Regions from separate parts of the Clostridium fessum genome, predicted to be linked through region 2. Evidence: riboswitches for the same ligand, from Rfam matches in the RefSeq annotation. Region 2 holds a riboswitch; the other holds the start of a gene.

Region 1 (15,558 bases), on a different contig from region 2:
TCAGTTGCCTCAAAAGTCGGCGCGTTGGCAGCCCGCCTTGGAAAGGATCATCCAGGCGAATATATGATGACCGGCGGTGTGGCGAAGAACCAGGGTATCATCCAGGCATTGGAAGAGAAGCTTGGTGCTAAACTTTATATCTGTGATGAGGCGCAGCTCTGCGGTGCGCTGGGAGCGGCGCTATTTGCTTATGAGAAGTGTAAAGGCAGTGCGGAGGAAACGCGATGAAGCGGCAGGGTTAAAACACTTGTATCGATATTTTCGTCGGATATTCACTGGGAGAGGCTGTGGCCAATTCGTCGATCACAGCCTCTTTATAAGAGTATTTGCCGGTTTTAAACTTGTGTTCATCGATCCAATCAAAGAGTTTTTCGTAGGTGTCTTTCGAGTCATAGTAATTTCCCATTAAGTAAGCAACTGCGTAGGTTCCGGCTGGTTTTAAGTGATAGGGGTGATTTTCCGGTTTTGTTATAACTTTTGTGAAAAAATAAGCATAGGTATCCAGATGATTTTTTCGTAAATCTGCCACATCAAGCATGGCACCATAAGGATGACCGGCATTTAGAGCGTGGGCATTGCAGTAACCGATGTGGCGGCAAAGAGCCTGGATGATTTTCTGATGGTCATCTGTATGAATCGGATCGCTGAGAATCAGATATTCTTCCGGTGTCGTCTCGAGAAAAATACGACCATTTTTATTTTCTGTATGGAAGAATAATTCATCTTCTGTGTATTCTGCCTGTTTCTGATTCAGTGATTCCTGAAGTGATACCAGGGATAATTTTATATGATTGGACTGTAAAGTGAATAAAAATCCAAGAATGCATCTACATTCTGAAATCAGAAATCAAATTAAAACATTATAATCTTCGATGCCTCGTTGGGAAGCCAACGGGGTATTTTTTTACCCAATCAGGCTGTATAGGACACCTCATTTTTGATGTCTTTGGACGGTGCGGGAAGCATTACTGATTGGAATCCTTATATCTATGATATAGCTTTTGCAATACAAAAAGACTTTACATATGGCTATAAAAATCAACTGTATTCCAAGCGGAACCTTCCCCCATTTTCTGGAACACGAAAAAGAAGAAACGCTTTCGGTCTATCTGGAGGCCGTCAAATGGGCGCTTCTGGAAGAATGAATATGTCCGAAAAAATGTTGGAATTATAATAATATTAACCGAAAAAATGTGATTTATAATAAAATAATGTCCGCAAAAATGCTGTTTAGCAATGGAAATATGCCCTGAAAAGTGTTAAGATAGAATACAGATGCTTTTGGATGTATATGTTGCGCAGGAGGTTTCTTAATGGAAAGAGAGCTGTTTACGAAACTGGAACGATGGATGAATAAAAAGAACAGAAAGCCGCTGATCATACAAGGAGCGCGCCAGGTCGGAAAAACCTGGATTATGAAGGAATTTGGAGCCAGGTTCTATGAAAATACAGTCTATATCAATTTTGATAATAATAAAGCAATGAAGGATGTGTTTGACCTAGACTTTGACTTAAAGCGGATCCTTTCTGCAATCAAAATTGAGTACGGAAAGAGTTTTCAGGCTGAAAATACATTGATTATTTTTGATGAGATCCAGGAAGCACCAAAGGCGCTGGCATCTTTAAAATATTTCTATGAGAATGCACCGCAGTATTCTATCATTGCAGCTGGTTCCCTGCTCGGTGTTGCATTACATCAGGGAACATCCTTTCCTGTTGGGAAAGTTGATTTTTTAAAATTATGCCCTATGAGCTTCAATGAATTCATTTTGGCAGTTGGTGAAAAGGGGTTGCATGAAGCGTTGAGGTCCCAAGATTATGAACTGATCAATGCATATGCCGGGAAATATACGGATTTGTTAAAAAAGTATTATTATGTGGGCGGAATGCCAGAAGTAGTCCAGACATATATTGATTCCGATGATCTATTTGAGGTACGTGAGATCCAAAACAATCTTCTGCAGTACTATGAAGAGGATTTTAGCAAACATGCGCCAAAGGAAGTTGTTCCGCGCATCATGATGGTCTGGAATTCGATTCCTTCCCAATTGGCTAAGGAAAATCGTAAGTTTATGTATGGAGCACTACGAGAGGGTGCACGGGCAAAAGATTTTGAACTTGCAATTCAGTGGTTGGAAGATGCAGGGTTAATCCTGAAAAGCTATAGAGTATCAAAGCCAGATATTCCACTGATTGCGTACATGGAAATGAACAGTTTTAAAATGTTCATGTTCGATGTGGGATTGTTAACAGCAAAGACCGGACTATCAGCAAGACTTCTATTGGAGGGAAGCCGGATCTTTGAAGAATTCAAGGGGGCACTTACGGAACAGTATGTTGCACAGGAGTTACACGCTGCAGGATATCCGCTTTATTATTTTGCAACAGCACGATCAACTGGAGAGATAGATTTTATGTTGCAGGGAGATTTAGACTGCGTTCCGATTGAGGTGAAGGCAGAACAGAATCTCCGTGCCAGGAGTTTGAGGGCATTTTGCGATAAATATAAGCCGGGCATGGCGATTCGTAGCAGTATGTCAAATTATAAGCAGGAAGACTGGCTGACAAATGTTCCGTTATATATGCTTGCGGAATATTTGAAAAGAACAATATATGTGGTAAGCTGATAACAATTTACCTCAAAACCAACGGGGTATTTTTTGTTCTGAATCAGACAATACAGAAGTTCGCGCTAAGCGAACTAATGAAATGGAGGTTCTGGGTCCCTTCACGGCAATGTAGTATGTGCATTAGCTGCCGGAATCGGTGACTATGTGCGATGTACTCTCTTGGAATATAGCTATCACGATGGCCAGTTTTGGATTTTTACAGAAGGCGGCGAGAAGTTCATAGGACTTGAGAGGAATAAAAATGTCAGTCTTGCTGTCTTTGAAAAGCCCCCGGACTTTGGTGCGCTGAAAAGCGTACTGGTCATGGGAACGGCAAAGCTCATCGAGCCGATGTTATTTGAGATTCCTGAATTTGATGAATATTCGGAAAACTTGATAAAAAGTTCGATGATAGGAGTTCGAAAAATTTCTTTCGGGAAAGAATCTGTTGCGGAAACGCGGGAAATACCGTATAATAATGCGGTCTGATCTGCACATATGCAACAGATTTGTCCGTAAAAAAATGAAAAATCAGAATTGTGCGTATTTCAGAAACAATTTTTTGCTGTAAGAGTGAAAAAAGTTATGTAAACTGTCTGCAAAAAAATACTTGACAAGAATTTGTATTTTTACGTTTACGGAGAAGAACAAAAAAAGAACTAAAAAACAGCGATGAACACATCGCAAAAAATGAGAAATGTAGGTAAAAATAATTTTATGAGAAAATTAGCATTAAGTGATGAAATCCTTCTCAAGATCTCCCAGCCGGCGCGTTATATTGGCGGCGAGGTGAATATGGTGAAGAAGGATCCGTCGAAGGTAGCAGTCCGGTTTGCCATGTGCTTTCCGGATGTGTATGAGATCGGTATGTCCCATCTGGGCATCCAGATTCTTTATGATATGTTCAACCGCCGGGATGACGTTTACTGTGAGCGCGTTTATTCCCCGTGGATGGACTTAGATCCGATCATGCGGGAGCAGAAGATCCCGCTGTTTGCTGTTGAAAGCCAGGATCCGATCAAAAAATTTGACTTCCTTGGAATTACAATCCAGTACGAAATGTGCTACACCAATATTTTACAGGTGCTGGAATTATCACAGATTCCGCTTCATGCAGAAGATCGTACCGAGGAGGATCCGATCGTTATCGGCGGCGGTCCGTGTACCTACAATCCGGAGCCGATCGCGCCGTTTTTTGATCTCTTCTATATGGGCGAGGGCGAGGTGGTTTATTTTGACCTGATCGATCGCTATAAGGAGATCAAGGCGCGCGGCGGCAGCCGGAAGGAATTTCTGGAGCAGGCGGCACAGATTCCGGGTATCTATGTGCCGAGATTTTATGATGTGACATACAAAGAGGACGGCACGATCGAGGCGATGATGCCGAACAACCCGCATGCGCCGCAGACCGTTTCCAAGCAGCTTGTCATGGATATGAGCGATACCTGGTATCCGGAGAAGCCGGTGGTTCCGTATCTGCGCGCGACGCAGGATCGTGTGGTTCTTGAGATCATGCGCGGCTGTATTCGCGGATGCCGTTTCTGCCAGGCGGGCATGGTATACCGCCCGGTGCGCGAGCGCAGCCTGGAGGAACTGAAACGTCTGGCGCGGACGATGTTAAAGAGCACCGGACATGAGGAAATTTCGCTGAGTTCGTTGAGCTCCAGTGATTACACGAAGCTGGAGGGAATCGTCAATTTTCTGATTGACGAGTTTGACGGAAAGGGCGTCAATGTGTCCCTGCCGTCCCTGCGTATTGACGCATTTTCCCTCGACGTCATGAGCAAGGTGCAGGACGTGAAGAAGAGCAGCCTGACCTTTGCACCGGAGGCGGGATCCCAGCGTCTGCGTAACGTTATCAACAAGGGTCTGACCGAGGAAAATATTTTAAATGGTTCCGCCGAGGCGTTCAAGGGCGGCTGGAACCGCGTAAAGCTCTACTTCATGCTGGGACTTCCGACCGAGACGGTGGAAGATATGCAGGGCATTGCCGAGCTTTCGGAGAAGGTGGCGGAAGTGTACTATGACACGGTTCCGAAGGAACAGCGCCATGGCAAGGTGCAGGTAACCGCCAGCACCTCGTTCTTTGTGCCGAAGCCGTTTACCCCGTTCCAGTGGGCGCCGATGTGCACGAAAGAGCAGTTCTTGGAGCGCGCGAGCATCGTCAACCACCGCATGAAAGAGATGTTAAATAAGAAGAGTCTCCGCTATAACTGGCATGAGGCGGATGTGACCGTGCTGGAAGGTGTTCTGGCGCGCGGCGACCGCAAGGTGGCAGCTGTGATTGAGGAGGCATACCGCAAAGGTGCAATCTACGATTCCTGGTCCGAGTATTTCAACAATGATATCTGGATGAAGGCGTTTGAGACCTGCGGCGTGGACATTGATTTCTATACGACGCGTGAGCGAAGCCTTGATGAAGTGTTCCCGTGGGATTTCATCGACGCGGGTGTGACGAAGGATTTCTTAAAACGTGAGTGGGCGAACGCACAGGCGGAAACGGTAACGCCGAACTGCCGGATGCGCTGTTCGGGATGTGGTGTCCGTAAGTACGGCGGCGGAGTCTGTTTCGAAGAACGGGCATGAGGAAGGAGCGGTCATGAAGATACGAATTAAATTTCAAAAACAGGGAACGGTGCGTTTTATCGGTCATCTGGACGTGATGCGTTACTTCCAGAAGGTGATGCGCCGGGCGGAAGTGGATATCCGTTATAGCGAAGGATTCAGCCCGCACCAGATCATGTCGTTTGCGTCTCCGCTCAGCGTGGGGCTTATCAGCCATGCGGAGTATGTGGATATTGATGTCAATTCCAGCGGAAATTCGACCGGGATGGTGCGCCGCTTAAATGAGGTCAGCGCCGAGGGGCTGGAGGTGATCAGCTACCGCGAGCTTCCGGAGACGGCAAAGAATGCGATGTCGCTGGTGGCAGCTGCTGATTACACATTCTGGTTTAAAGAGGGATTTGCACCGGAGGACGGCAGCAGTGTAGAAGAATTTTTCGGGAAATTCCTGACATTCTGCAAAAGCGAGACAATTCCGTTTGTGAAGCAGACGAAAAAGGGCGAGAGAACCGTGGATCTGCGTCCGCTGATCTGTGAGGCGCGAATCGCGGAGCGGAAAGAGTATGTTCCGGCGATGGTCGCAGACTGGTATCCGGATCTGGAAAATGAGACGGTTGAGGAGGAAAAACAGGCAGAAGGAATCTGTGTCTTCCTGCGCCTCTTATCGGGCAGTGCGGCAAACGGAAAGCCGGAGCAGGTATTGCAGGCATTCTATGAGAGCCTGGGGCTGACCTACCGCCCGTTTGCTATTCAGGTCGAGCGCGAGGAGCTGTATGCGGACGAGGGCGCCGAGGGTGCACCGGAGTATGTGCCGCTTGAGGCGTATGGAAGCGAGATTGTGTAAATGCTTCAATGTTCATTAAGAGATGAAATGCGAAGCGCCAGCAAAATCCGGCTGCAGGTAGCACGAAGTGTGAATGGCAGCAAAAAATGAGAGGAGACGAAGAGTTTGGATCAGTTAATAGTGACAAAATGGAAGGATCGAAGCCTGACGGCGCTCCTCTCGGACGGGCACTGCCGGTCGCTGACGCTGGAATCTGGCGATGAAAGCCTGCTGGGGAATATTTACATCGGCAAGGTGAAAAATATGGTAAAAAACATCAACGCCGCGTTTATTGACCTCGGCGGTGGAAAAACCGGATATTTCAGCCTGGCGGAGAACCCGGTTCTGCTTTATACAGACGAGCTGAACCAGCTATGTTCATTCGGATATTCTGGAAATTCTGAGAAGAAAGTAAGTCCACGGAAACTAAAAGCTGGAGACGAGCTTCTCGTCCAGGTGTCCCGCGACGCCCTGAAAACCAAGGATCCGTCCGTGACCTGCTGTCTGAATTTTCCGGGTACCTATATGGTTCTGACGGTTGGAAAACCGCAGATCGGATTTTCGGCAAAAATCAAGGATAATGCCTGGAAAGAGAAGGTGCGGGAGGAACTTCTGACACATAAGGATGAGCGTTTTGGACTGATTGTCCGGACGAACGGGGCGTCGGCTTCCATCGAAACACTCTGTGCAGAAACAGAGAAGCTGAAACAGCAGATGGAAGAACTTTTTGCCCGGGCAGCCTGCCGCACCTGTTACAGCCTTTTAGAGCAGGGTACGCCGCCCTATATCCAGAGTCTTAGGGATGCGAAGAAAGGAACCCTTTCGGAGATCATCACAGATGTGCCGGAGTATGCGAAGAAGATTGAGGCATGGCTGGCGGAAGAGAAGGAAGAGGACAAGGAACAAAAAGAAAATCAGACCCAGGCAGATAAAAATGAAAGCATAAAACAGGCGGTTCCGAACTTGTCCCTATATACAGATGAGAACCTTCCATTAATGAAGCTGTACCGCCTGGAATCGGTGCTTAAAAGTGCATCGGATCGCCGTGTCTGGATGAAATCCGGCGGCTATCTGGTCATCGAGCCAACCGAGGCATTGACGGTGATCGATGTCAATACAGGAAAATATACAGGGAAAAAGACGCCTGCCGAGACGATCTTAAAGATCAACCTGGAGGCGGCGCATGAGGTGGCGCGCCAGCTTTCCCTTCGCAATCTTTCGGGAATTATTATTGTAGATTTTATCGATATGGAATCAAAAGAAGATCAGGAGAGCCTGATGCGGGTTCTGGGAGAGGAACTTTCCAGAGATCCCGTCAAGACCATTCTGGTGGATATGACGCGGCTTGGGCTGGTGGAGATCACCCGCAAGAAGGTGCGCCGTCCGCTTCATGAGATTTTGTAGCGGTTGAATCATAGAATGAAAAACACAAGGAGAAGAAAAGATGTTTGAAAAAGTATTTAAGCTATCCGAGCATCAGACGACCGTAAAGACGGAAGTTATGGCTGGAATTACGACCTTTATGACGATGGCGTACATTCTGGCAGTTAATCCGAGCATCCTCGGATCGACCGGCATGGACCCGACTGCGGTGCTTCTGGCTACGGCTCTGGCATCATTCATCGGTACTGCCTGCATGGCATTTATGGCGAACCTGCCGTTCGTTCTGTCCGCAGGCATGGGGCTCAACGCGTATATGGCGTATACGGTGTGCGCGGGCTATGGCTATAGCTGGCATGTTGCACTGCTGGCTGTATTTGCAGAGGGTCTGATCTTCATCGTGCTGTCTCTGACAAACGTGCGCGAGGCGATCTTCAATGCGATTCCGTTGACTTTAAAGCGCGGTGTGTCTGTCGGTATCGGTCTGTTCATCGCATTTATCGGTCTTCAGAATGCGGGACTTTCAGTAGACTCTTCCACACTGGTAACGATCATCAGCTTCCCGGAAAATTTCCATACCGCAGGTATCTGTGCGCTGCTGGCGCTGATCGGTCTGTTTATCATGGCGGTTTTATACACCTATCGTGTGAAGGGCGCGATTCTGTACGGCATTCTGGGAACCTGGATTCTCGGTATGCTGTGCCAGGTAACCGGCATTTACACACCGGACGTAGAGAATGGTTTCTACACCCTGTTCCCGACCCTGGGAATCACCGATTTCTCCAAACTGGGAGAGACATTTGGTAAATGCTTTACCGTTGACTTCGATGCAGTTGGAATTATCAATTTTATCGTAGTTATTTTCTCATTCCTGTTTGTAGATATTTTTGATACACTTGGTACATTAATTGGTGTAGCAACCAAGGCAGACATGCTGGACGAGGAAGGCCGTCTTCCGGGTATCCGTCCGGCGCTGATGGCAGATGCGATCGCAACTTCCTTTGGTGCGGTATTAGGTACTTCCACAACGACTACCTTCGTTGAGTCTGCATCGGGTGTTGCAGTCGGAGGACGTACCGGTCTGACTGCCCTGGTATCGGCACTCCTGTTCCTGCTTTCCACCCTGTTTGCACCGATTTTTACGGCGATCCCGTCCTTTGCGACGGCTCCGGCATTAATCATGGTTGGCTTCCTGATGGTGGGAACTGTAACCGAAATTCGTTTCGATGAGGACAATATCACCGAGGCAATCCCGGCATATCTGGCAATCATCGCCATGCCGTTGTTCTACAGCATTTCCGAGGGTATTTCCATGGGAATTATCTCTTATGTGCTTTTGAATGTGGCAGCAGGAAAAGCAAAGAAGATCACTCCGCTGATGTATGTGCTGGCGGTACTCTTCGTTCTCAAATACATTTTCCTGTAACAACTTGTAATAATTTAACCCCTGAAAACTTGACGAAAACAGGTTTTCATAATAAAATAGTCTATATCAAAAAAAGTTTTTAAAATTTTTTTGATTAACGTGCAATAAAATGCGTATGCAGCGCATTAACTTATTGAACGGATGAAAATCATTCCCGCGCGGAAGAACGCGGACAGAGACGAACAAAAACAAATCAAGTTACTCGAAATTCCTTGATGCATTACACTCCGTTACGAACTGTCCAAGATTTTCTGCTGGGATCTTTTCGGTATCGGTTGACAACCAGCAACCGATATTGGGTAAAAAGCGCCGGACCTGCTTGCAGTGCCGGCGCTTTTTACTGTACAAAAAAGGGGTAATTTTTATCAGGAATATCTCATTGACATTTTGGCGGGCAGACGGTATAAAGGACAGAGGGTAACTGTTCACAGGTAGGAATTTTCTGAACTGAAAATTCCGTACGATACAGTTCTGGCAGCAGATTTTGCCGATTTGGAATGCGCAACATCGGCAAAATCCCGTTGCTGGGCACACGTGTGTGAACAGTAACGACAGAAGAGGGAGTAGACTCTGGCGATAGAAACACGCATGGAACCAGTTCTGGGAGGAGAAGTTAAGAAAACATGAAAACAAAACAGCAGGGCGGGTTTCATACGGAGGTGGGATACATATGAAGATAGAAAATGATTTGGGGCGGGACGATATCCGGCGGCTGGTGATCCGTCTGGCGATTCCTTCGATGCTGGCGCAGTTTATCAATGTGCTCTACAGCGTGGTCGATCGAATCTATATTGGAAATATCCCGGTGATCGGGGAGACGGCGCTTGCGGGCGTCGGCGTCAGCGGACCGATTGTGACGCTGATCTCCGCGTTTGCCTATCTGGTCGGTCTGGGCGGCTCGCCGCTCATGAGCATCCGTATGGGCGAGGGGCAGGATGAGAAAGCGAAAAAGATTCTGGCAAACAGCTTCTGGATGATTGCCGGGCTGTCGTCGGTTCTGACGTTGGTTCTGTTTGTATTTAAACGAGAAATTTTGACGCGGTTTGGTGCGAGTGAAGCGATTCTGCCGTATGCGGAATCGTACTTTACGATCTATCTGCTGGGAACGGTCTTTGCGCTGCTTTCCATCGGAATGAACCAGTTTATTATCTGCCAGGGATTTGCGCGGATCGGAATGATTTCGGTGGCGCTCGGTGCGGTAACGAATATTGTGCTGGATCCAGTGTTTATTTTTGTGTTTGACATGGGCGTGGCGGGGGCGGCGTTTGCCACGGTTCTGTCACAGTTTGCGTCGGCGGTCTTTGTCCTTCGTTTCCTGCGAGGAAATCGCGTGCTTCTGCGGCTTGAATTTGAATGTCCGCAGGTGAAGACAGTCTGTAAGATTGCGCTGATGGGACTGTCGCCATTTTTGATTATCGCATTTGACAATGTGCTGATCATTTCGCTCAATACGGTAATTCAGATGTATGGCGGCGCGGAGGCGGACATGCTTTTGACCTGTACGACAATCGTGCAGAGTTTTATGCTGATCGTGACGATGCCGCTCGGAGGCATTACATCGGGAACGGGGGCGATCCTGGGCTTCAATTTCGGCGCGGGACGCCCGGATCGGATCCGGAGCGCACAGAAGTATATCACATTGCTGGCGGTGGTGCAGTGCAGCATCATGTTCCTGTTTTCCCGGACGCTGGCGCAGTATTTTGTGTATCTCTTTACGCGCAATGAGTCCTATGTGGAACTGACTGTCTGGGCGATCCGGGTCTGCACGATGGGGATTATTCCACTGGCAGTCCAGTATGAGGTCGTGGATGGATTTACCGGAATGGGTGTGCCGTCGGTGGCGATCTCGCTGTCAATGTTCCGGAAGCTGCTGTACCTGGTCAGCGTGTTCCTGATTCCGGTGTTTGCGGGAGTTGAAAATGTTTTCTACGCAGAAGTGGTATCGGATTTCGGCGGAACGACGGTGTCGGTGATCGTGTATCTTCTTTTGATTGGGCGCATTATGGGGCGCTGTGTAGAGCGCGCGAAATTGAACGGGAAAGCAGTGGAAGCAGACACTTGAAGCGGCGCTTAAAATGGCTGAAAATGTGTGTCAGATAACGTTGTCATCAATCAATAAATGAAAAAAATAATGGATTGACAAACGGATTCTCTGGATCTATAATGCAATACAGATAATGAATGACAACAAAATAACGATATCTTCAGGGCAGGGTGTAATTCCCGACCGGCGGTAAAGTCCGCGAGCGCATGGCGCATGATTTGGTGCAATTCCAAAACCGACTGTATAGTCTGGATGAAAGAAGAGAAAACGTAAATAAAAACGGCGGTGCCGGGAAGCTTCCAGATACACTCCCCCGGATGATGGATATGGCGGATATATATCGCTATGGCAAAAGAGAGAGAAAAGTCATCGAGAATGGATGTAAAAAAATATTTACGATAATTAATATCATGAAAGATATTATAAAATAGAAATTATAAGCCCTGAGATGTGAAAATAAAAGTATTTCACATTTCAGGGCTTTTTTGTTTCAATAGAAAATTGTATCATATGAAACAAAAAACGCTCCGTGAGGATGCACACTTGCGCGAAGCAGAAATATGTCGCAGGCGACCGCGTTCGGTGCGAGAATGTGCCTTGGCACATTCTTTTGATAGAAAGGTGGGGAAAAAGATGGAACGAATCCATGTAAAGGTTCCCGGTGAGCAGCTACAGGATCGGGAATATATGAAGCAGGCGTTAGCACTGGCAGAAAAAGGGCACGGATGGGTCAATCCGAATCCGATGGTCGGCGCGGTGCTGGTAAAGGATGGACACATCATCGGCGAGGGATATCATACACGATATGGACAGCTTCATGCAGAACGGGAGGCATTTAAGAATGCGGCAGAGCGGGGCGAAGAGACGGCGGGAGCAGATTTGTATGTGACGCTGGAACCCTGCTGTCACACCGGAAAACAGCCGCCGTGTACGGAAGCGGTGCTGGCATCCGGGGTGAAGCGCGTGATTGTCGGCTGCACGGATCCGAATCCGGTGGTGGCAGGGCGCGGCATCCGGCTTCTGAGGGAAAAAGGGCTGGAAGTGGTGGCCGGAGTTTTACGCGGAGAGTGTGAACGGCAGAATGAGGTGTTCTTCCATTTCATGCGGACGAAACTTCCGTTTACGGTGCTGAAATATGCGATGACACTCGACGGAAAGACAGCGACGGTGTCGGGTAAATCCCAGTGGATCACCGGCGAGGCGGCGCGGAAGCGGGTGCATGAGGACCGCGGGCGTTATATGGCGATTCTGACTGGCGTTTCGACGGTGCTGGCGGATAATCCGCAGCTGACCTGCCGGATTCCGGGAGGGAAAAATCCGATCCGGGTGATTGCAGATACGAAGCTTCGGACGCCGCTTTCATCGACCGTGGTACAGACCGCGCGGGAGACACCGACCTGGATTGTGACGGCGGTATCGGATGCCGGAAGAAAGAAAGCATATGAGGACGCCGGCTGTCGTGTTTTAAGTGTCCCGGCAAAAGAGGGAGAACTGGATTTGCAGGCGATGATGCAGCGGCTGGGCGAGGAGAAAGTGGACAGCGTGATGGTCGAGAGCGGCGGGACGCTGGCATGGTCGTTTTTAAAGGCAGGGCTTGTGAACCGGGTGCAGGCCTACATTGCTCCGAAGATTTTCGGAGGTGCAGGCGCCCCGACCCCGGTGAGGGGAACCGGCGTGGATGCGCCGCCGGAGGCATTTCTTCTTAAAAAGCCGGAGGCAGTGTGGCTGGGAGAGGATCTGCTGCTGGAATATGAGGTGTCCGGTCAAGATGCATGAGGCGGTGTTAGAACGGGAAAAAATCGCTGATTTGAAAAGGAGAAAAGATGTTCACAGGAATCATAGAGGAAGTGGGAAGGATCCGTGCGATTGAGCGCCAGGCAGTCTCGGCACGGCTGACGGTTGCTGCGTCTAAGGTGCTCTCGGATGTTCATCTGGGCGACAGCATTGCGGTCAACGGTGTGTGTCTGACGGTCACGTCATTTGGGAGAGATTATTTCTGTGCGGATGTAATGCATGAGACGCTGAACCGTTCGTCCCTGGGGGCGCTGGGTGTCAAAAGCCCGGTCAACCTGGAGCGGGCGATGCTGGCGGGCGGACGGTTTGGCGGACATATCGTCTCCGGTCACATCGACGGAACCGGAACCATCCGGGATGTGCGCCGGGACGGAAATGCCGTCTGGTATACGATTCAGGCCCCAGAACCGATTCTGCGGCTGATTGTGGAAAAAGGATCGATCGCGATCGATGGAATCAGCCTGACGGTCGCACGGGTGGATCACGTATCATTTTCCGTTTCCATCATCCCGCATACGCTGCAGGAGACAGCGCTAGCGTTTAAGCGGGCAGGCGATATCGTCAATCTGGAAAATGACTGCATTGGAAAGTATGTGGCGAAGCTGATGGGAGTAGAAGAAGAGGATAAGGCAGGAAAGGGCATGACAAGAGAATTTCTGCAGCGGTATGGATTTTAATAGAGGAGGAGAACAATGAAGCAGTTTGATACAGTTGAAAAGGCTCTGGACGAGCTGAAACAGGGACATTTAATCCTGGTTACGGATGACGAGGATCGCGAAAACGAAGGCGATCTTATCTGCGCGGCAAGTTTTGCCACGACAGAAAATGTCAATTTCATGGCGACGCATGCGAAGGGCTTAATCTGTATGCCGATGAGCGCAGAAATCTGCCGGAAGCTGCAATTCCCACAGATGGTGATGGATAACACGGATAACCATGAGACGGCGTTTACCGTATCGATCGACCATAAAACGACGACCACCGGTATTTCTGCCGAGGAGCGCGGTATTACGGCGCGCGCGTGCGTGGATCCGGACACAAAGCCGGAGGATTTCCGCCGCCCGGGACATATGTTTCCGCTGATGGCGAAGAAAAACGGCATTCTGGAGCGCAACGGTCACACAGAGGCGACGGTAGACCTGATGCGGCTTGCAGGACTGCCGGAATGCGGTCTGTGCTGCGAGATCATGCGCGAGGATGGAACGATGATGCGGTCGGAAGAATTATTTGCGATGGCAGAACAATGGGGTCTGGCGATGATTTCCATTAAACAGCTGCAGGAGTACCGCAAGAGACATGAAAAGCTGGTCGAGTGTGTGGCAGAGACGCGGATGCCGACGAAATACGGCGAATTCCGTGCGTATGGCTACCTGAATCTCTTAAATGGAGAACACCATGTGGCACTCGTCAAGGGCGATATCGGAGATGGGAAAGATGTACTCTGCCGCGTGCATTCGGAGTGCCTGACCGGCGATGCATTTGGTTCTCTGCGGTGCGACTGCGGACAGCAGCTTGCGTCGGCGATGACCCAGATTGAGAAAGAGGGACGAGGCGTTCTCCTTTATATGCGGCAGGAGGGACGCGGCATCGGGCTTTTAAATAAGTTGCGCGCCTACAAGCTGCAGGATGGCGGCATGGATACGCTGGATGCGAACCTGGCGCTGGGATTTAAGGGCGATCTGCGGGAATACTACATTGGGGCGCAGATTTTAAAGGATCTGGGAATCAAGACGCTGCGTCTTCTGACCAATAACCCGGATAAGGTATATCAGCTTTCGGATTTTGGCATGGAAATCAAGGAGCGCGTGCCGATTCAGATGGAGGCGACGCCGTATGATGGATTTTACCTGAAAACGAAGCAGGCGCGGATGGGACATATTTTGAATTTTAAATAGAAAAAGTGACAGGCGAAAATAGATCGTCGGAAAGGATGGTACTTATGCGTACATTTGAAGGAAACGTAGTAGCGGAAAATAATATGAGGATCGGAATTGTGGCGGCACGATTCAATGAGTTTATCACCTCGAAACTGGTTGCAGGCGCGCAGGATGCGCTGCGCCGTCACAATGTCTCGGAGGAGGACGTAGATGTTGCGTGGGTTCCAGGTGCTTTTGAGATTCCGCTGATTGCGTCGGAGATGGCGAAGTGCGGAAAGTATGATGCGGTGATCTGCGTGGGTGCGGTTATCCGTGGAAGCACAAGCCATTATGATTATGTGTGCAGCGAGGTTTCGAAAGGAATCGCACAGGTTTCTCTGGCAAGCAGCGTGCCGGTTATGTTCGGTGTGCTGACGACGGATACGATCGAGCAGGCGATCGAGAGAGCGGGAACAAAGAGCGGAAATAAGGGATTTGACTGCGCGACGGGAGCAATCGAGATGGTGAATTTGCTGCGGGAGATCCGGAAGTAAAAATAATCAGGTAATCGGGCATCGAAAAAGCCAGGACTGCGGAATGATGCAGCCCTGGCTTTTTTGTCTTAGGAAAATTCGTCCATGCGCCAGGTTTTGGTGTTACCTGTTTTTGTTTGCTATCATGTTACTCTGTTTTCAACAGCCCCTGTTCCGTATAATATTTCTCAGCTCCCGGATGCAGCGGAATAGGAAGCTGGCTGCATATATATTCCGGATCAGATAAGTTACTTAAGGAGGGGTGGGCGCTGATCAGTTCTTCACGGGATTCGTCGAGAATCTTGGTGATGGTGTAGACCAGCTGTTCGTCCATGGATGCGTCCACGCAGAGAAGGCATTTGATTCCGAAGGTTTTCAGTGTCTCGGTTTGTCCCGGATAGGTACCGGCTGGGACGGTGGCGCGGACATAGAAGGGGCTGGCTGCAAGAATTTTTTGCAGTTCTTCGTCAGTGTACTCCAGCAGGCGGCAGGGCGTCTGGCTGGCCAGGTCGGTCAGGCTGTGGACCGGGA
Region 2 (15,558 bases):
TATCAGGCAGCCTGTGGGGAACGCATAGCGGCAGAGATGGAGGAATCCGGTCAGGAACACGGCAGAGGCCAGAAGACCGGAGGCGCTTCTGGTGCGGGAACGTCAGATGCAGCGGAGACGGCAAAGGATAAAAACCGCGGTCGCCAGCGCGAGAAAAAGCTCAAATTCAGCTATATGGAGCAGAAAGAGTGGGAGACGATCGAGGATGATATCGCGGCGCTGGAAGAGGCAATCGCGGATCTGGAGCAGCAGATGCAGGACTCTGCCCGCGATTATACGGCTCTGAACGGCATCATAAAGGAAAAAGAGGAAAAAGAAGCTCTTTTGGAAGAAAAGATGGACCGCTGGATGTATCTGAACGATCTGGCGGAAAAAATAGAAGCGCAGGCAGCTGCTCACAAGTAGGCACTTTTGGAACCGAAAGTGCCGTATGAAAACGTGGAGGTAGCAGATTTTGCCGATTTGGAATGCGAAGCATCGGCAAAATCCTGTTACAGTCTGCATATGTGTGGACTGTAACAGGCGCAGGCGGCTGCTCACAAATAGGCACTTTTGGAACCGAAAGTGCCGTATGAAAACGTGGAGGGGATACAGGTGAAAGCAGAAAAAATCGTGAGACAGAAGATAAGAACCCCTGATTTTACACCGGGAATCAAGCGGACAGAGACGGGAATGCACTTGTGCGTCGAGGCACCGGGGACATTCTGCCATCTGGCAATTTATGAGACAGGTAAAAAACAGGGTGTTCGGATTCCATTTTCCCCGGAAGAACGGGTGGGGGATCTCTGGATGATGGAGCTTGCGGGCGATGATTTTTCGGGACTGGAATACACGATCGAGACTGAGCAGGGGGAGCTGCCGGATCCGTGCGGGCGCATCTATACAGGACATGAGCGCTGGGGCGATTTAAAAGCGGCGCTCCGTCCGGTGCGCTGCCGTTTCCCGGAAGAAACGTATGACTGGGAAATGGATCAGCCGCTGAAACATCCGTATGATGAGACGATCCTGTACCGGCTGCATGTGCGCGGATTTACCCGTCATACTTCTTCCGGCACCGGGGAGCGGGGAACGTTCCGTGCGCTGACGGAGAAAATTCCCTATTTAAAGGAATTGGGTATCACAGCAGTTGAATTAATGATGCCGAATGAATTTCAGGAAGTGATGATGGAGGATGGGGCAGACGGGAATCCGTATGCGACTGGGACACCGACCGGACGGCTCAATTACTGGGGCTATGGGGCGGGATACCTGTTTGCGCCGAAAGCTTCGTACACATCCGGGAAAGAGAAAGAACCGGAGCGGGAATTTAAGGATCTGGTGAAAGAATTTCATAAAAATGATATTGAAGTGCTGGTTGAGCTTTATTTTACCGGCGAGGAGAGCGCGGCACTGGCGCAGGAGGCGGTTCGTTTCTGGGTTTACGAGTATCATGTGGATGGCGTGCACCTGTCCGGGTTTGCGCCGGCCGAACTGCTGGCGTCGGATCCGCTGTTAGCTGATACGAAGCTATTAGCTGCTTCCTGGGATGGCGTGCGTGTGCCAAAAACGGCAGCGGCACCGAAGCTGCGGGAGCGCCGCTGGCATCTGGGCGAGTACAATGAAGGATTTTTGATCGATATGCGCCGGGTATTAAAGGGCGATGAGGATCAGGTCGGCCGTCTCATTTACCAGACACGCCGGAATCCGGACGCGTATGGCGTGATCAACTATATGGCGGCGACAAATGGCTTTACGATGATGGATATGGTTTCCTGTGAGCAGAAGCACAACGAAGCGAACGGGGAGAATAACCGGGACGGAAGCGATTATAATTATACGTGGAACTGCGGCGTCGAGGGCACGACGCGGAAAAAGAAGATTGTGCAGATGCGGAAAAAACAGCTCCGCAACGCATTTTTGCTGCTCTTTCTGAGCCAGGGAACGCCGATGTTTTTAGCGGGCGATGAGTTCGGCAATTCCCAGAACGGCAACAATAATGCTTACTGTCAGGACAATGAGATTTCCTGGCTCAACTGGCATCAGCTGGAGACGAACCGGGATATTTACGAATTTGTAAAATATATGATAGCGTTCCGCAAAGCGCATCCAGTGTTCCACCTGCCGGTGGAGCCGAAAAATATTGATTACCTCGTCTGCGGACACCCGGATGTTTCCTACCACGGCGTCAAAACATGGTGCCCGGAGTTTGAAAATTTCCGCCGCCAGCTCGGCATTCTCTACTGCGGCGAGTACGGGCGAAGAGCGGACGGCACCAGCGATGACTATTTCTTTGTCGCCTACAATATGCACTGGGAGCCGCATGAATTTGATCTTCCGAAGCTTCCGAAGGGAATGCAGTGGACTCTGTGCATCAACACAGACGACGCAGACAATAACGGAATCTGTCCGCCGGAAAGCCTGGAGGCAGGGCAGGAGCCGCAGGAAGAGCTTCGCCAGTATATGGTTCCGCCGCGGAGTATTCTGGTATTTCGCGGCTTTAAGCCAATTTCCGGTCCGGCATCCGAAAAGGATGGCAAAAAAGCTGGGAAAGTGGTAAAATCGGTAAAACGGCAGAATGTCAGAAAAGAACCGGCAAAGGAAGCGGAGACTGTGGTTGCGGCAGCGCGCGAACTGTAAGAACGGAATTGAAAGAGGATAAAGCAAGTTGAAAAAGAAACTTTTTAGAGGGCTGGCAGCCGCCCTGTGTGCTGCCATGATGGCAGGGAGCGCGGCGCTTCCGGCATATGCGGCGGGTCCGTCACGGGAGTCGGTTCCCTATGCGGATTCCTATGCCTCCTATCAGTGGGCTTTTTTAAATACAGGTGAACTGCGTCTGGTGCCGAGCCATACGGCGGCGGTGGATGCGGCGATTGGGGCGATTACCGGCAGTCCGGCGCTCTCAGCAGATGGAACAGTCCGTTCTCTGGAAGAAATCGATATGAATATTGTCCCGGCATGGAAGAAATATGACGCGAAAAGTGGAAAACGTCAGGTGATTGTGGCGCTGATTGATACAGGGGTTGACATAACTCACCCGGAGCTTAGCGGTTCGATCTGGACGAATACGGGGGAAATTCCGGGCGATGGCATTGACAATGACGGAAATGGTTATATCGATGACGTTTACGGCTGGAATTTCTATGATAATAATGCCCAGGTATTTACCGGGACGGATGACAATCATGGTACCCACTCGGCGGGCACGATCGCGGCGGCGAGAAATGGAGTCGGAACGGTTGGAATCTGCGATCCGGCGTATGTGAAGATCATGGTGATCAAGACGCTTGGAACATCGTCCGGTGTCGGAACCGTCAGCAACGTGGTTAAGGCGATCCGGTATGCGCAGGCGAATGGCGCGTCGATCTGCAATCTGAGCTTTGGCACGATGAAATATAGCGAGGAGCTGTATCAGGCGATCAAGGATTCGGGGATGCTGTTTATTGTAGCGGCTGGAAACGGCGACGCCTCCGGCAATGGCTACAGCATCGATGAGCAGCCGATGTACCCGGCAAGCTTTGAACTGGACAATATCATTTCCGTGGCAAACCTGCGCTTTGACGGTCAGCTCGACCGTGCGTCCAATTACGGGGTGAGAAGCGTGGATCTGGCAGCGCCGGGCAATTATATCCTGAGCACGATCACGGGCAATGACTATGCCTACATGAGCGGCACATCGATGGCGGCGCCGATGGTGACCGGAACGGCGGCAATGCTGTACTCCTGCGATGCGTCCCTGTCGCTTATGGATGTGAGAAACCGTATTCTGCAGTCGGCGCGGCCGCTTGAGAGTCTGTCCGGCAAGGTGGCAACCGGAGGTATGCTGGATGCCGGGGCGGCAATGCCGTAGATGGGAAAAATGAAAAGAAAGATTGTTAAAAAAATATTGAAATTCTCGTTTGTATGTGATACTATGACCGGGTGAGATAATTACTCCGCAGATTCACATGTTTATATGTATGAAGACGGAGTAATTACCATGATTTCTTCGGGGCAGGGCGAAATTCCCTACCGGCGGTATAGTCCGCGAACCGCGATGGCGGCCGATTCGGTGAGATTCCGAAACCGACAGTATAGTCTGGATGAGAGAAGAGGCAGGAGTCAGAGAGTGTACCGCTTGAGCGTAAGCAGGCTGGTGTACATCGGCTAAGTTGCGATTTATTATCCCAGGTCCCGAACAACCTGGGGTTTTTTTAGTTTTACAAATGCAGCTAGTCCGGCACTTGATTCATACTCCTCCTTCGGAGAAATGAGTTTTAAAACCGAAAGGAGATTTAAGATGAAGACAGGAAAATGGAGTATTCAAAAATTGATTTATACGGCGATGCTGGCAGCGGTTGCTGGCGTGCTGATGTCATTGGAATTTTCGGTTCCGATGATGCCGCCGTTTTATAAGGTGGATTTCAGTGATGTACCGTCTGTGATTGCCGTGTTTCTGATGGGACCGGTATCCGGTATCTGTGTAGAAGTCATCAAGCTGTTAATCAAGCTGATTACTGTCGGAACTAACACGATGTACGTCGGTGAGCTGGCCAACCTGATTGCGGCGTTCCTGTTCGTATGGCCGCTGTGGTTCCTCTATCAGAAGCTGGGCGCTAACCGTAAGGCAGCTGTAGAAGCACTTCTGCTCAGTATCGTGATCCGCACCGCGTGTGCATGCTTTATCAATGCGAACATTACGCTTCCGTTATATGCGAAAGCGATGAGCCTGCCGCTGGATGAAGTGATCCGCATGGTAGCGTCGGTCAACCCGGCGATCAAAGACCTGAATGGATTTATCATCCTGGCGACGATCCCATTCAATGTATTGAAAGTGGGACTCAACTATATCGTTGGACAGCTTTTGTTTGTACGCCTGCGTGCGGCGAAGATTGTGCCGAAAGCAGTATAAAATGAAATAAGAGGAATGGTTTGACGGATTTGGCTGTTTGCTGTGAAACGGCAGAACCATTTCATAGAAAGGATTGTCGGGAAACCGCTGGGAAAGCTGCCTGGGGGAAGAATCCCGGACAATCCTTTTTTGTTTGATGGAACGTGCAAAGACATATCTGTTTTTATAAGAGGAGGAGATACTATGATACGTAACTATAGAGATTTGACAAGATGGGAAATGGAGCAGGTGGACCGTGAGAACACGATTGTCCTGATTCCGCTCGGGGCGCTGGAACAGCACGGCAATCAGGCACCACTGGGAACGGATGATATTATCGCGGAGGCGATGAGTCAGGAGATCAAAAAGGCACTGGAGGCAGAGGGGGAAGAAGACTTCCCGATGCTGCTGTTTCCGGTGATTCCGGTGGGCTTAAGTACAGAGCATAAGAATTTCTGCGGTTCGGTCACAGTCCGGCCGGACACTTACTATCATCTCTTATATGATATATGCGTCAGCCTGGCGCATCACGGTTTTAAGAAGCTGGCTTTTTTGGTATGCCATGGTGGGAATGCGCCGATTGCGCAGGTTTTAAGCCGGGAACTTCGGAGTGAGCTGGGGATTGCACCGTTTATCCTTTCATCGGGGGCATTTGGTCATCCGGATGTAAAAGCAACGATTTCAAAGGGGAATATCTGGGATTTCCACGGTGGAGAGATGGAGACATCGATGGTAATGGCGGTCGATGAGAGTCTTGTGAAGCTGGAACTTTCGGAAGCGGGAGAGCCGACGGCGTTTGAGAAGACCCGCGCCCTGAAGCCATACGGTCCGGTTTCGATCGGCTGGGTGTCGGAGGACTGGAAAACAAAAGACGGATCGCCGATTGGAATTGGAGGAGATCCGTCTGGTGCAAGCGCCGAGAAGGGGCGAATTATATTAGAGACGAGTGCGCGGGAACTGGTCCCGGGGCTGTTAGATATCCGGGATTGGAATGAATAGGAATCAAACTTAAAAATGGGGTGTCTATGTCATCCGAATACCAGTGTTATTTACCAGATTCCCAGCGTCCGGATGCACCGCATGGTAATACCAGTCCGGTGCGGGTAACCGGAAGTCCCAGCTCGTCCGATTTCACTGTGCCGCCGTGGGTGGAGGCAACTTCGGTTGAGAGCATATAGGTCAGGACGGACGGCGCCAGCCCGGTGGTGTAGGAGTTGATGAGGAAGAAGAGCGGGTTGTCCGATAACAGTTTCGTACAGAGCTGCACGAACGGGTAAATCGAAGTTTCGATCTTCCAGATCTCGCCTTTCGGTCCGCGGCCGTAGGACGGCGGGTCCATGATGATTCCGTCGTAATGGTTGCCGCGGCGGATCTCACGCTCAACAAATTTCACACAGTCATCGACGATCCAGCGGATGGGTGCATTTTCCAGCCCGGAGGAACGGGAGTTTTCCTTCGCCCAGGCTACCATGCCCTTGGAGGCGTCCACATGGGTCACGCTGGCGCCGGCTGCGGCTGCCGCCAGGGTAGCGCCGCCTGTGTAGGCAAAGAGGTTTAAAACCTTGATTGGGCGTCCGGCATTGCGGATGCGGTCACCGAACCAGTCCCAGTTTGCCGCCTGCTCCGGGAAGAGACCTGTGTGCTTGAAGCTGAACGGTTTTAAGTTAAAGGTCAGTTCTTTGTAATGGATCGACCACTGCTCCGGCAGGTCGAAAAATTCCCATTCGCCGCCGCCCTTGGAGCTTCTGTGGTAGTGTCCGTTCATCTTTTTCCAGCCGCGGTGTGTCTTGGGGGTGTTCCAGATAACCTGCGGGTCCGGGCGAACCAGAAGATAGTCGCCCCACCGCTCCAGTTTCTCTCCTTCGGAGCAGTCAATCACTTCATAATCGTTCCATCCATCTGCAATCCACATAAAATTTTATCCTTTCAAAAAAATGAGGCGCAAACCCCGGAAAAGGGTATCTGCCGCCTTTATAATCGGTGTTATCCATAAGCCATTTCCATCCAAATGGCATAAATGGTTACTGTTCCCGGGTAGGCACTTTTGGAACCGAAAGTGCCGTAAGAAAACGTGGTGACAGCAGGAATTTGCCGTATTTAAATGCGAAGCCACGGCAAATTCCGTTACTGGGCACGATGCGCGCACAGTAACCATAAACGCAGTCTGTCTGACCGGAAAAACGGTTCAGTTGAAATGCATACCTAATTATATCGGTCATTGATTGGCGTGTCAAACCTTTTGAACGGCTTCCTGCCAAAAAAAAGTAAATAAATTGAAAGATAAATCTCCTTGAAGATTCCTACATCTCCTGTTAAAATGTATATTAGGTAAAAGATAGATTGCACGTATCTGGAACAAAACAAGGCGTTATAAGCATCTGATGCAGTCTCCACACGACGGGAAGTGTGCGAATGCGCAGCAGGTGGGAGAATAGACGTTATCAATCGTGAACTGGGAGGGCTTGTATATGAAGAAACAGAAACTGGCAGTCTGCGTCCTTTCCGCAGCGCTGATGATAGGGGCGGCGACCCTGACATCTTACGCGGCAGAAGGCTGGCAGCAGTCTGGAAACAGCTGGATATATGTGGACAACAATGGCAACAAGGTGACGAATACCTGGAAGAAGGGAGCAGACAATCTCTGGCGCTATCTCGATTCCCAGGGCAACATCGCGTCGAACTGCTGGGTGGACGACGAATACTTTGTCGAGAGTACCGGCATCATGGCGACTGACAAGTGGCTGAAACTGCCGAAGCGCAATCCGGCATGGAACGAGACTTCCGCTACGACGGTCTGGTACTATTTCTCCACCAGCGGAAAGATGGTATCCGACGGCTGGTCCAAGATCGGAGGCAAGTACTATTACTTCGACGGTGATGGAGCGATGCAGACGGGCTGGGTGGATGATGACACCTACTACACGAATGCAGATGGTGTCATGCAGATCGGCTGGGCATATTTGGAAGATCCGGATGATACCAAAAAGGACGATGATGAAGTGAAACCCGGCGACGACGATGAGGATCATCATTGGTACTACTTTCAGAGTTCAGGAAAGAAATATGTGCCTTCTTTAGGCGGTGCCAAATATAAACAGTATAAGATTGACGGAACCTACTACTGCTTCGACGAAAACGGAGCGATGCAGACCGGCTGGGTCGATATGGGAAATTCCTCTGGATTTGCAAATTACCGTTATTATCAGAGCAACGGTCAGGTACAGACTGGCTGGCTCTCCACGACTCCGCCGGAGGAGGATGATTACAATCTGGATCTCGGCAGCGATGTACAGTGGTATTATTTTTCAAGCAACGGCGAGCCGAAGGTGGGTCCGAAGATTTCTGACGCTTCGACGAGCAACCTGGTCCGCATCAACAATATTACCTACTTATTTAATGAGAAGGGCAACCCGGTCTATGGTCTGAGACGTCTGGAGGTAGGAACGAGCGGTCAGTATGCCTGCTATTTCTTCGGCGCGGACAAGGCGACCAGCTCAGTTGTAAAAGGCAAGGGAAATGTAGTAGAGGGCGACGGAACGACCGGACAGTTCTATTTCACTGACAGCGGCAACAAGGCTGGACGCGGCTACTCAGGTGTGGAGGATGGATTCCTGTACTACATGGGTAAGCTTCAGAAGGCAGACAGCGGTACCAAGTATGAAGTCATTGAAGTCAATGACAAAAACTATCTGGTAACGACGAGCGGCAAGGTAGTGAAATCCAGCACCGTGAAGGATGCGAACGGCACAAAGTTTAAGACAAGCTCTGCGGGTGTTGTCACAGAGGTGGACGGCACAAGCGACGATGGCAGCGACGAGGCTAGAACCCCGGTGGAACCGACGTATTGGGAGGATTAATTAAAAAAGCTGGGAGTCTTCTCGACTGAGATAAAATTTCTGCATGGAAATATATTCTTGTGGATAAACAGGAGTTTCTTCTATATAAAAGGTGCAATTACCCACCGGAAGAAGAAACTCCTGTTTTTTCTTGAAAAATATAGATTTTTTCTTTAAAAAACACTTGCATTTCCCAGAAAGCTGTGTTATTATAACGAAGCTGTGGCATGATAGCGATGAAACGAGAGGTTGCTGCTTATGATAAGCAGGTTATTCCGCGGAGCGAATGTCAAGTTAGGAAACTGGCGACAAGTCACTGTACAAGAATAGAGTATCCTGAAGACAAATGACGGATTTGGTGTGTGGACTGCGAGGACACACACGGGTATGTGTACAGTCACCGCTTGTCGTGCTTAATAGTACGAAAAGGAGGCGACTTTTTTTATGGCAAGTCAAGTAATGAGAATCACACTGAAAGCTTATGATCATCAGCTGGTAGATACATCCGCTGCAAAAATCATTGAGACTGTAAAGAAAAACGGATCAAAGGTGAGTGGACCGGTGCCGCTGCCAACTAAGAAAGAGGTAGTAACCATTCTGCGAGCAGTTCATAAGTACAAAGATTCCAGAGAGCAGTTCGAGCAGAGAACTCATAAGAGACTCATCGATATCATTGCTCCGAGCCAGAAGACAGTTGATGCACTGCAGAGACTGGAAATGCCGGCTGGCGTGTCCATCAACGTAAAGATGAAAAACAAATAATTAAGAATCCTATACTAGTTTAGATAGAGACATCTGGACAGTTCTAGGATGAACGCGGGAGTTTGACGAACGCGTTCCGCTGTAGAAAAACAGGAGGTCAGATTAATGAAGAAAGCGATTTTAGCTACCAAAGTCGGAATGACTCAAATCTTCAACGAAGACGGAGTTTTAACTCCAGTAACCGTTCTTCAGGCTGGACCGTGTGTTGTTACACAGGTTAAGACAGAAGAGAACGATGGCTACAAAGCAGTACAGGTTGGTTTTGTAGACAAGAGAGAAAAACTTGTGACAAAGCCGGTTAAGGGTCATTTTGACAAAGCAGGCGTTGCTTACAAGAGATATGTAAGAGAGTTCCGCTTAGAGAATGCTGAAGAGTATTCTGTAAAAGACGAAATCAAGGCAGACATCTTCGCAGCAGGCGATAAAATTGATGCAACTGCTATTTCCAAAGGTAAAGGTTTCCAGGGTGCCATCAAGAGACACGGCCAGCACAGAGGACCGATGGCTCACGGTTCCAAGTTCCATCGTCATCAGGGTTCCAACGGTTCTGCAACCACACCGGGACGCGTATTTAAGGGCAAAGGAATGCCGGGTCACATGGGCAGCGTAAAAGTAACTGTTCAGAACCTGGAGGTTGTTAAGGTTGATACTGAGAACAACTTACTCCTTGTTAAAGGCTCTGTACCGGGACCGAAGAAATCCTTAGTAACAATCAAAGAGACAGTAAAGGTCGCTAGATAAGGCTTTTACGGGAAAGGAGGAACATACAGATGGCAAACGTATCTGTTTTCAATTTAGAAGGCAACGAAGTTGGCACATTAGAACTGAATGATGCTGTATTCGGTGTAGAAGTAAATGAACATCTGGTTCACATGGCAGTTGTAGCACAGCTTGCTAACAAACGTCAGGGAACTCAGAAAGCAAAAACCCGTTCCGAAGTTTCCGGCGGTGGTAAGAAACCGTGGAGACAGAAAGGTACCGGACATGCAAGACAGGGTTCAACAAGAGCTCCGCAGTGGACGGGCGGCGGCGTAGTATTCGCTCCGACACCACGTGATTACACAATCCGTTTAAATAAGAAAGAGAAGAGAGCTGCTCTTAAATCTGCTCTGACAAGCCGTGTAAACGAGAACAAGTTCATCGTAGTTGAGGCTATGAACTTCGACGAGATCAAGACAAAGAAATTTGTTGAGGTTATGAACAACCTGAAAGTAAACAAAGCTTTAGTTGTTCTGGATGAGGCTTGTGACAAGGCTGTATTATCCGCTAGAAACGTGGCAGACGTTAAGACTGCTTCCGTAAGCACCATCAACGTTTACGATATCCTGAAATACAACACAGTAGTAGCAACCAAGGCTGCTGTAGCTTCTATCGAGGAGGTATATGCATAATGGCAAACGTACAGTACTATGACGTAATCCTCAAACCGGTTGTAACTGAGAAGAGTATGAATGCTATGACAGACAAGAAATACACCTTCCTGGTACACACCGAGGCAAACAAAACTATGATCAAAGAAGCCGTTGAGAAGATGTTCCCGGGCACCAAAGTTAAGAGTGTCAACACCATGAACATGGACGGCAAGACAAAGAGAAGAGGCATGACATTCGGTAAGACAGCTGCAACAAAGAAAGCTATCGTTCAGCTGACCGAGGACAGCAAAGAGATCGAGATCTTCGCTGGTTTATAATTCATCCTCAATAGACAATTATACGACGAACACTATGTCGTGAAAAACATGAAGAAACGCCAGGAGGCGTTGAACGAAAGGAGTCAAAGTCATGGGAATTAAATCTTACAGCCCATATACACCTTCCAGAAGACATATGACCGGCTCTGATTTCTCTGAGATTACAAAATCCACACCGGAGAAATCCTTAGTAGTTTCTTTAAAGAAGAACGCAGGTCGTAACAACCAGGGTAAAATCACCGTTCGTCACAGAGGCGGCGGTTCCAGAAGAAAATATAGAATCATCGACTTCAAGAGAAATGCAAAAGACGGTATCGCAGCAACCGTACTTGGTATCGAGTACGATCCGAACCGTACAGCAAACATCGCTCTGATCTGCTACGCAGACGGCGAGAAAGCTTATATCCTTGCTCCGGCTGGTTTACAGGTTGGACAGAAGGTTATGAGCGGTGCAGAGGCTGAGGCAAAAGTTGGTAACTGCTTACCGCTTTCTGAAATCCCGGTTGGTGCACAGATTCACAACATCGAGCTTCTTCCGGGCAAGGGTGGTCAGCTGGTTCGTTCCGCTGGTAACTCTGCTCAGTTAATGGCTAAAGAAGGCAAATATGCAACCCTTAGATTACCGTCCGGAGAGATGAGAATGGTTCCGATCAGCTGCCGCGCTACTATCGGTGTAGTTGGCAACGGCGACCACAACCTGATCAATATCGGTAAGGCTGGTAGAAAACGTCACATGGGTATTCGTCCGACTGTCCGCGGTTCTGTTATGAACCCGAATGACCATCCGCATGGTGGTGGTGAGGGCAAGACCAGTATCGGTCGTCCAGGTCCTTGCACACCTTGGGGCAAACCGGCACTCGGCCTGAAGACCAGAAAGAAAAACAAACAGTCTAATAAGTTAATCGTAAGAAGAAGAAACGGTAAACAGTAATAGGAGGTATACTAATGGGTCGTTCATTAAAAAAAGGACCATTTGCAGATGCTCATCTTTTAAAGAAAGTAGATGAGATGAACGCAGCAGGACAGAAACAGGTTATCAAAACCTGGTCCCGCCGTTCCACAATCTTCCCGCAGATGGTTGGACATACAATCGCAGTTCACGATGGTAGAAAACATGTTCCGGTATACGTGACAGAGGACATGGTTGGACATAAACTCGGTGAGTTCGTAGCCACTAGAACTTACAGAGGCCACGGAAAAGACGAGAAGAAAGCAGGACGTAAGTAAGTTACGCTTGAAAGGAGGTTTCACCAATGGCTAAAGGACATAGATCCCAGATTAAAAGAGAAAGAAATGCTAATAAGGATACGAGACCGTCGGCTAAGCTGTCTTACGCCAGAGTATCCGTTCAGAAAGCATGCTTCGTATTAGATGCCATCAGAGGCAAAGATGTGAAGACAGCGCTTGGTATTGTAACATACAATCCTAGATATGCTTCTACTTTAATTAAAAAATTACTCGAGTCTGCTGTTGCTAACGCAGAGAACAACAACCAGATGAATCCGGAGAACCTGTACGTTGCAGAATGCTTCGCTAACAAGGGACCGACAATGAAGAGAGTAAAACCGAGAGCACAGGGCCGCGCTTACAGAATCGAAAAGAGAATGAGCCACATCACAATCGTGCTTGATGAGAAATAAGAGGAGGCAATTATGGGACAGAAAGTTAATCCGCACGGCTTAAGAGTCGGTGTTATTAAAGACTGGGATTCCAGATGGTATGCGGAAGCTGATTTTGCAGATAACCTGGTAGAGGATCACAAAATCAGAACCTTCCTTAAGAAGAAATTATACAGCGCCGGTGTTTCCAAAATCGAAATCGAGCGCGCTTCTGATAAAGTAAAAATCATTCTTTACACTGCTAAACCGGGCGTTGTTATCGGTAAGGGCGGCGCAGAGATCGAGAAGACAAAAGCTCAGGTTCAGAAATTAACTGACAAGAAAGTTTTTGTAGACATCAAAGAAGTTAAGAGACCAGACAGAGACGCTCAGCTCGTTGCAGAGAACATCGCTCAGCAGCTTGAGAACCGTATTTCCTTCCGTCGTGCGATGAAGTCCGCTATGGGCAGAACCATGAAGGCTGGAGCTAAGGGTATCAAGGCTTCCGTATCCGGACGTCTTGGCGGTGCTGATATGGCTCGTACAGAGTTCTACAGCGAGGGCACTATCCCGCTTCAGACATTAAGAGCAGATATTGACTACGGTTTCGCTGAGGCAAACACAACATACGGCAAGACCGGTGTTAAGGTTTGGATCTACAAAGGCGAGGTACTTCCTGCGAAAGGAAATAAGGAAGGGAGCGATAAATAATGTTAATGCCGAAAAGAGTAAAGCGTCGTAAACAGTTCCGTGGTACCATGGCCGGCAAGGCGCTTAGAGGAAATGTAATCAACTACGGTGAGTACGGTTTAGTCGCTACAGAACCGTGCTGGATCAAATCCAACCAGATCGAGGCAGCCCGTGTTGCCATGACCCGTTACATCAAACGTGGTGGTAAAGTTTGGATTAAGATTTTCCCGGATAAACCAGTAACTGCTAAACCGGCTGAGACTCGTATGGGTTCCGGTAAAGGCGCACTTGAGTACTGGGTAGCAGTAGTAAAACCAGGCCGCGTAATGTTCGAGATCGCGGGTGTACCAGAGGAGACAGCGAGAGAAGCGCTTCGTCTTGCTATGCACAAACTTCCGTGCAAGTGCAAGATTGCTTCTAAAGCAGATTTAGAAGGCGGTGATAACAGTGAAAATTAATAAGTATGTAGAAGATTTAAAAGCTAAGACATCTGCAGAATTAAACAAAGAATTAGTAGCTGCTAAGAAGGAACTCTTCAACTTAAGATTCCAGAACGCTACCAACCAGCTGGATAATACAAGCAGAATTAAAGAAGTTCGCAGAAACATCGCTCGTATTCAGACTGTTATTACAGAGAAAGCGAACTAATTATCATAGATTCCTAAAATAGGAAAGGAGATATCTACCGTGGAAAGAAATCTTAGAAAAACACGTACCGGTAAGGTAGTAAGCAACAAGATGGACAAAACAATCGTAGTTGCTATCGAAAACCACGTAAAACATCCTTTAATCGGTAAGATTGTTAAGAGAACTTATAAATTAAAAGCACACGACGAGAACAACGAGTGCGGTATCGGTGATACTGTAAAGGTAATGGAAACAAGACCGTTATCCAAGGATAAGAGATGGAGACTCGTCGAAATTATCGAGAAAGCGAGATAATTTCTAAATCAGAAAGGAGTATTGGGCATGATTCAGCAGGAGACCAGATTAAAGGTTGCCGACAATACCGGTGCGAAAGAATTACTCTGTATCCGCGTTATGGGCGGCTCTACTAGAAGATATGCAAATATTGGCGATGTAATCGTTGCCAGCGTTAAAGATGCAACACCAGGCGGTGTTGTAAAGAAAGGCGATGTAGTGAAGGCCGTTGTTGTACGTACCGTTAAGGGCGCACGCCGTAAAGATGGTTCCTACATCAAATTTGATGAGAACGCAGCCGTTATCATCAAAGACGACAAGAACCCGAGAGGAACCCGTATTTTTGGGCCGGTTGCCAGAGAGCTTCGTGAGAAACAGTTTATGAAGATTGTTTCCCTGGCTCCGGAAGTACTGTAGGAGGTGTCAGCTGTGCATAAAATTAAAAAAGGCGACCTGGTAAAGGTTATCACAGGTAAAGACAAAGACAAAACCGGAAAAGTTCTTTCCGTTAATGTAAAGAAGAATACAGTCCTGGTTGAGGGATGCAACATGGTAACAAAGCATACCAAACCGTCTGCAGCTAATCAGCAGGGCGGCATCATCCATCAGGAAGGCGCGCTTGACATTTCCAACGTTATGCTGGTAGTGGATGGCAAGGCTACGAGAGTTGGCTTCAAAGTAGAAGACGGCAAGAAAGTCCGCGTTGCTAAGGCAACCGGTAAAGTAATTGACTAATACAGAGAGGAGGAACGTTAAAATTGGCTAGATTAAAAGAAATGTATCAGAGCGAAATCGTAGACGCTATGATCAAAAAATTCGGATATAAAAATATCATGGAAGTGCCGAAGCTGGACAAGATTGTTATCAACATGGGCGTTGGCGAGGCAAAAGAAAATGCTAAAGTTCTGGACTCTGCTGTAAGAGATATGGAAATCATCACTGGCCAGAAGGCAGTTCTTACAAAAGCGAAAAAATCAGTCGCTAACTTCAAACTTAGAGAGGGTATGGCTATCGGCTGTAAAGTTACCTTGCGTGGCGAGAAGATGTATGAGTTCGCTGATCGTCTGATCAACCTGGCTCTTCCGCGAGTAAGAGACTTCCGCGGTGTAAATCCGAACGCATTTGACGGCAGAGGCAACTACGCTCTGGGTATCAAAGAGCAGCTTATCTTCCCGGAGATCGAGTACGATAAAGTAGATAAGGTAAGAGGTATGG

Evidence for each region. Region 2 has a riboswitch for FMN ahead of PG862_RS01535 (ECF transporter S component). Riboswitches for the same ligand answer to the same signal wherever they lie in the genome.
Region 1: it holds a riboswitch for FMN, as region 2 does, so the genes downstream of both, ribD (bifunctional diaminohydroxyphosphoribosylaminopyrimidine deaminase/5-amino-6-(5-phosphoribosylamino)uracil reductase RibD) here and PG862_RS01535 (ECF transporter S component) in region 2, are expected to answer to the same signal.

Annotation. Positions count from the first base shown of each region.
Region 1 covers NZ_JAQEQF010000004.1:171,622-187,179, forward strand. The annotation lists gene PG862_RS07085 (acyl-CoA dehydratase activase) at 1-228, shown strand, start outside; gene PG862_RS14375 (GyrI-like domain-containing protein) at 239-844, opposite strand; gene PG862_RS07095 (ATP-binding protein) at 1,314-2,627, shown strand; gene PG862_RS07100 (pyridoxamine 5'-phosphate oxidase family protein) at 2,790-3,098, shown strand; gene PG862_RS07105 (TIGR03960 family B12-binding radical SAM protein) at 3,327-5,195, shown strand; gene PG862_RS07110 (TIGR03936 family radical SAM-associated protein) at 5,209-6,015, shown strand; gene PG862_RS07115 (ribonuclease E/G) at 6,121-7,398, shown strand; gene PG862_RS07120 (NCS2 family permease) at 7,439-8,800, shown strand; gene PG862_RS07125 (MATE family efflux transporter) at 9,471-10,862, shown strand; FMN riboswitch at 10,997-11,112, shown strand; gene ribD (bifunctional diaminohydroxyphosphoribosylaminopyrimidine deaminase/5-amino-6-(5-phosphoribosylamino)uracil reductase RibD) at 11,478-12,620, shown strand; gene PG862_RS07135 (riboflavin synthase) at 12,668-13,315, shown strand; gene PG862_RS07140 (bifunctional 3,4-dihydroxy-2-butanone-4-phosphate synthase/GTP cyclohydrolase II) at 13,331-14,533, shown strand; gene ribH (6,7-dimethyl-8-ribityllumazine synthase) at 14,578-15,048, shown strand; gene PG862_RS07150 (TAXI family TRAP transporter solute-binding subunit) at 15,176-15,558, opposite strand, start outside.
Region 2 covers NZ_JAQEQF010000001.1:296,221-311,778, reverse strand. The annotation lists gene PG862_RS01550 (ABC-F family ATP-binding cassette domain-containing protein) at 1-405, shown strand, start outside; gene PG862_RS01545 (alpha amylase C-terminal domain-containing protein) at 595-2,616, shown strand; gene PG862_RS01540 (S8 family peptidase) at 2,645-3,826, shown strand; FMN riboswitch at 3,957-4,074, shown strand; gene PG862_RS01535 (ECF transporter S component) at 4,256-4,867, shown strand; gene PG862_RS01530 (creatininase family protein) at 5,051-5,845, shown strand; gene PG862_RS01525 (class I SAM-dependent methyltransferase) at 5,892-6,758, opposite strand; gene PG862_RS01520 (N-acetylmuramoyl-L-alanine amidase family protein) at 7,315-8,703, shown strand; gene rpsJ (30S ribosomal protein S10) at 9,127-9,444, shown strand; gene rplC (50S ribosomal protein L3) at 9,550-10,185, shown strand; gene rplD (50S ribosomal protein L4) at 10,215-10,835, shown strand; gene rplW (50S ribosomal protein L23) at 10,835-11,134, shown strand; gene rplB (50S ribosomal protein L2) at 11,226-12,065, shown strand; gene rpsS (30S ribosomal protein S19) at 12,080-12,361, shown strand; gene rplV (50S ribosomal protein L22) at 12,388-12,774, shown strand; gene rpsC (30S ribosomal protein S3) at 12,787-13,443, shown strand; gene rplP (50S ribosomal protein L16) at 13,443-13,880, shown strand; gene rpmC (50S ribosomal protein L29) at 13,870-14,070, shown strand; gene rpsQ (30S ribosomal protein S17) at 14,110-14,364, shown strand; gene rplN (50S ribosomal protein L14) at 14,392-14,760, shown strand; gene rplX (50S ribosomal protein L24) at 14,773-15,078, shown strand; gene rplE (50S ribosomal protein L5) at 15,102-15,558, shown strand, end outside.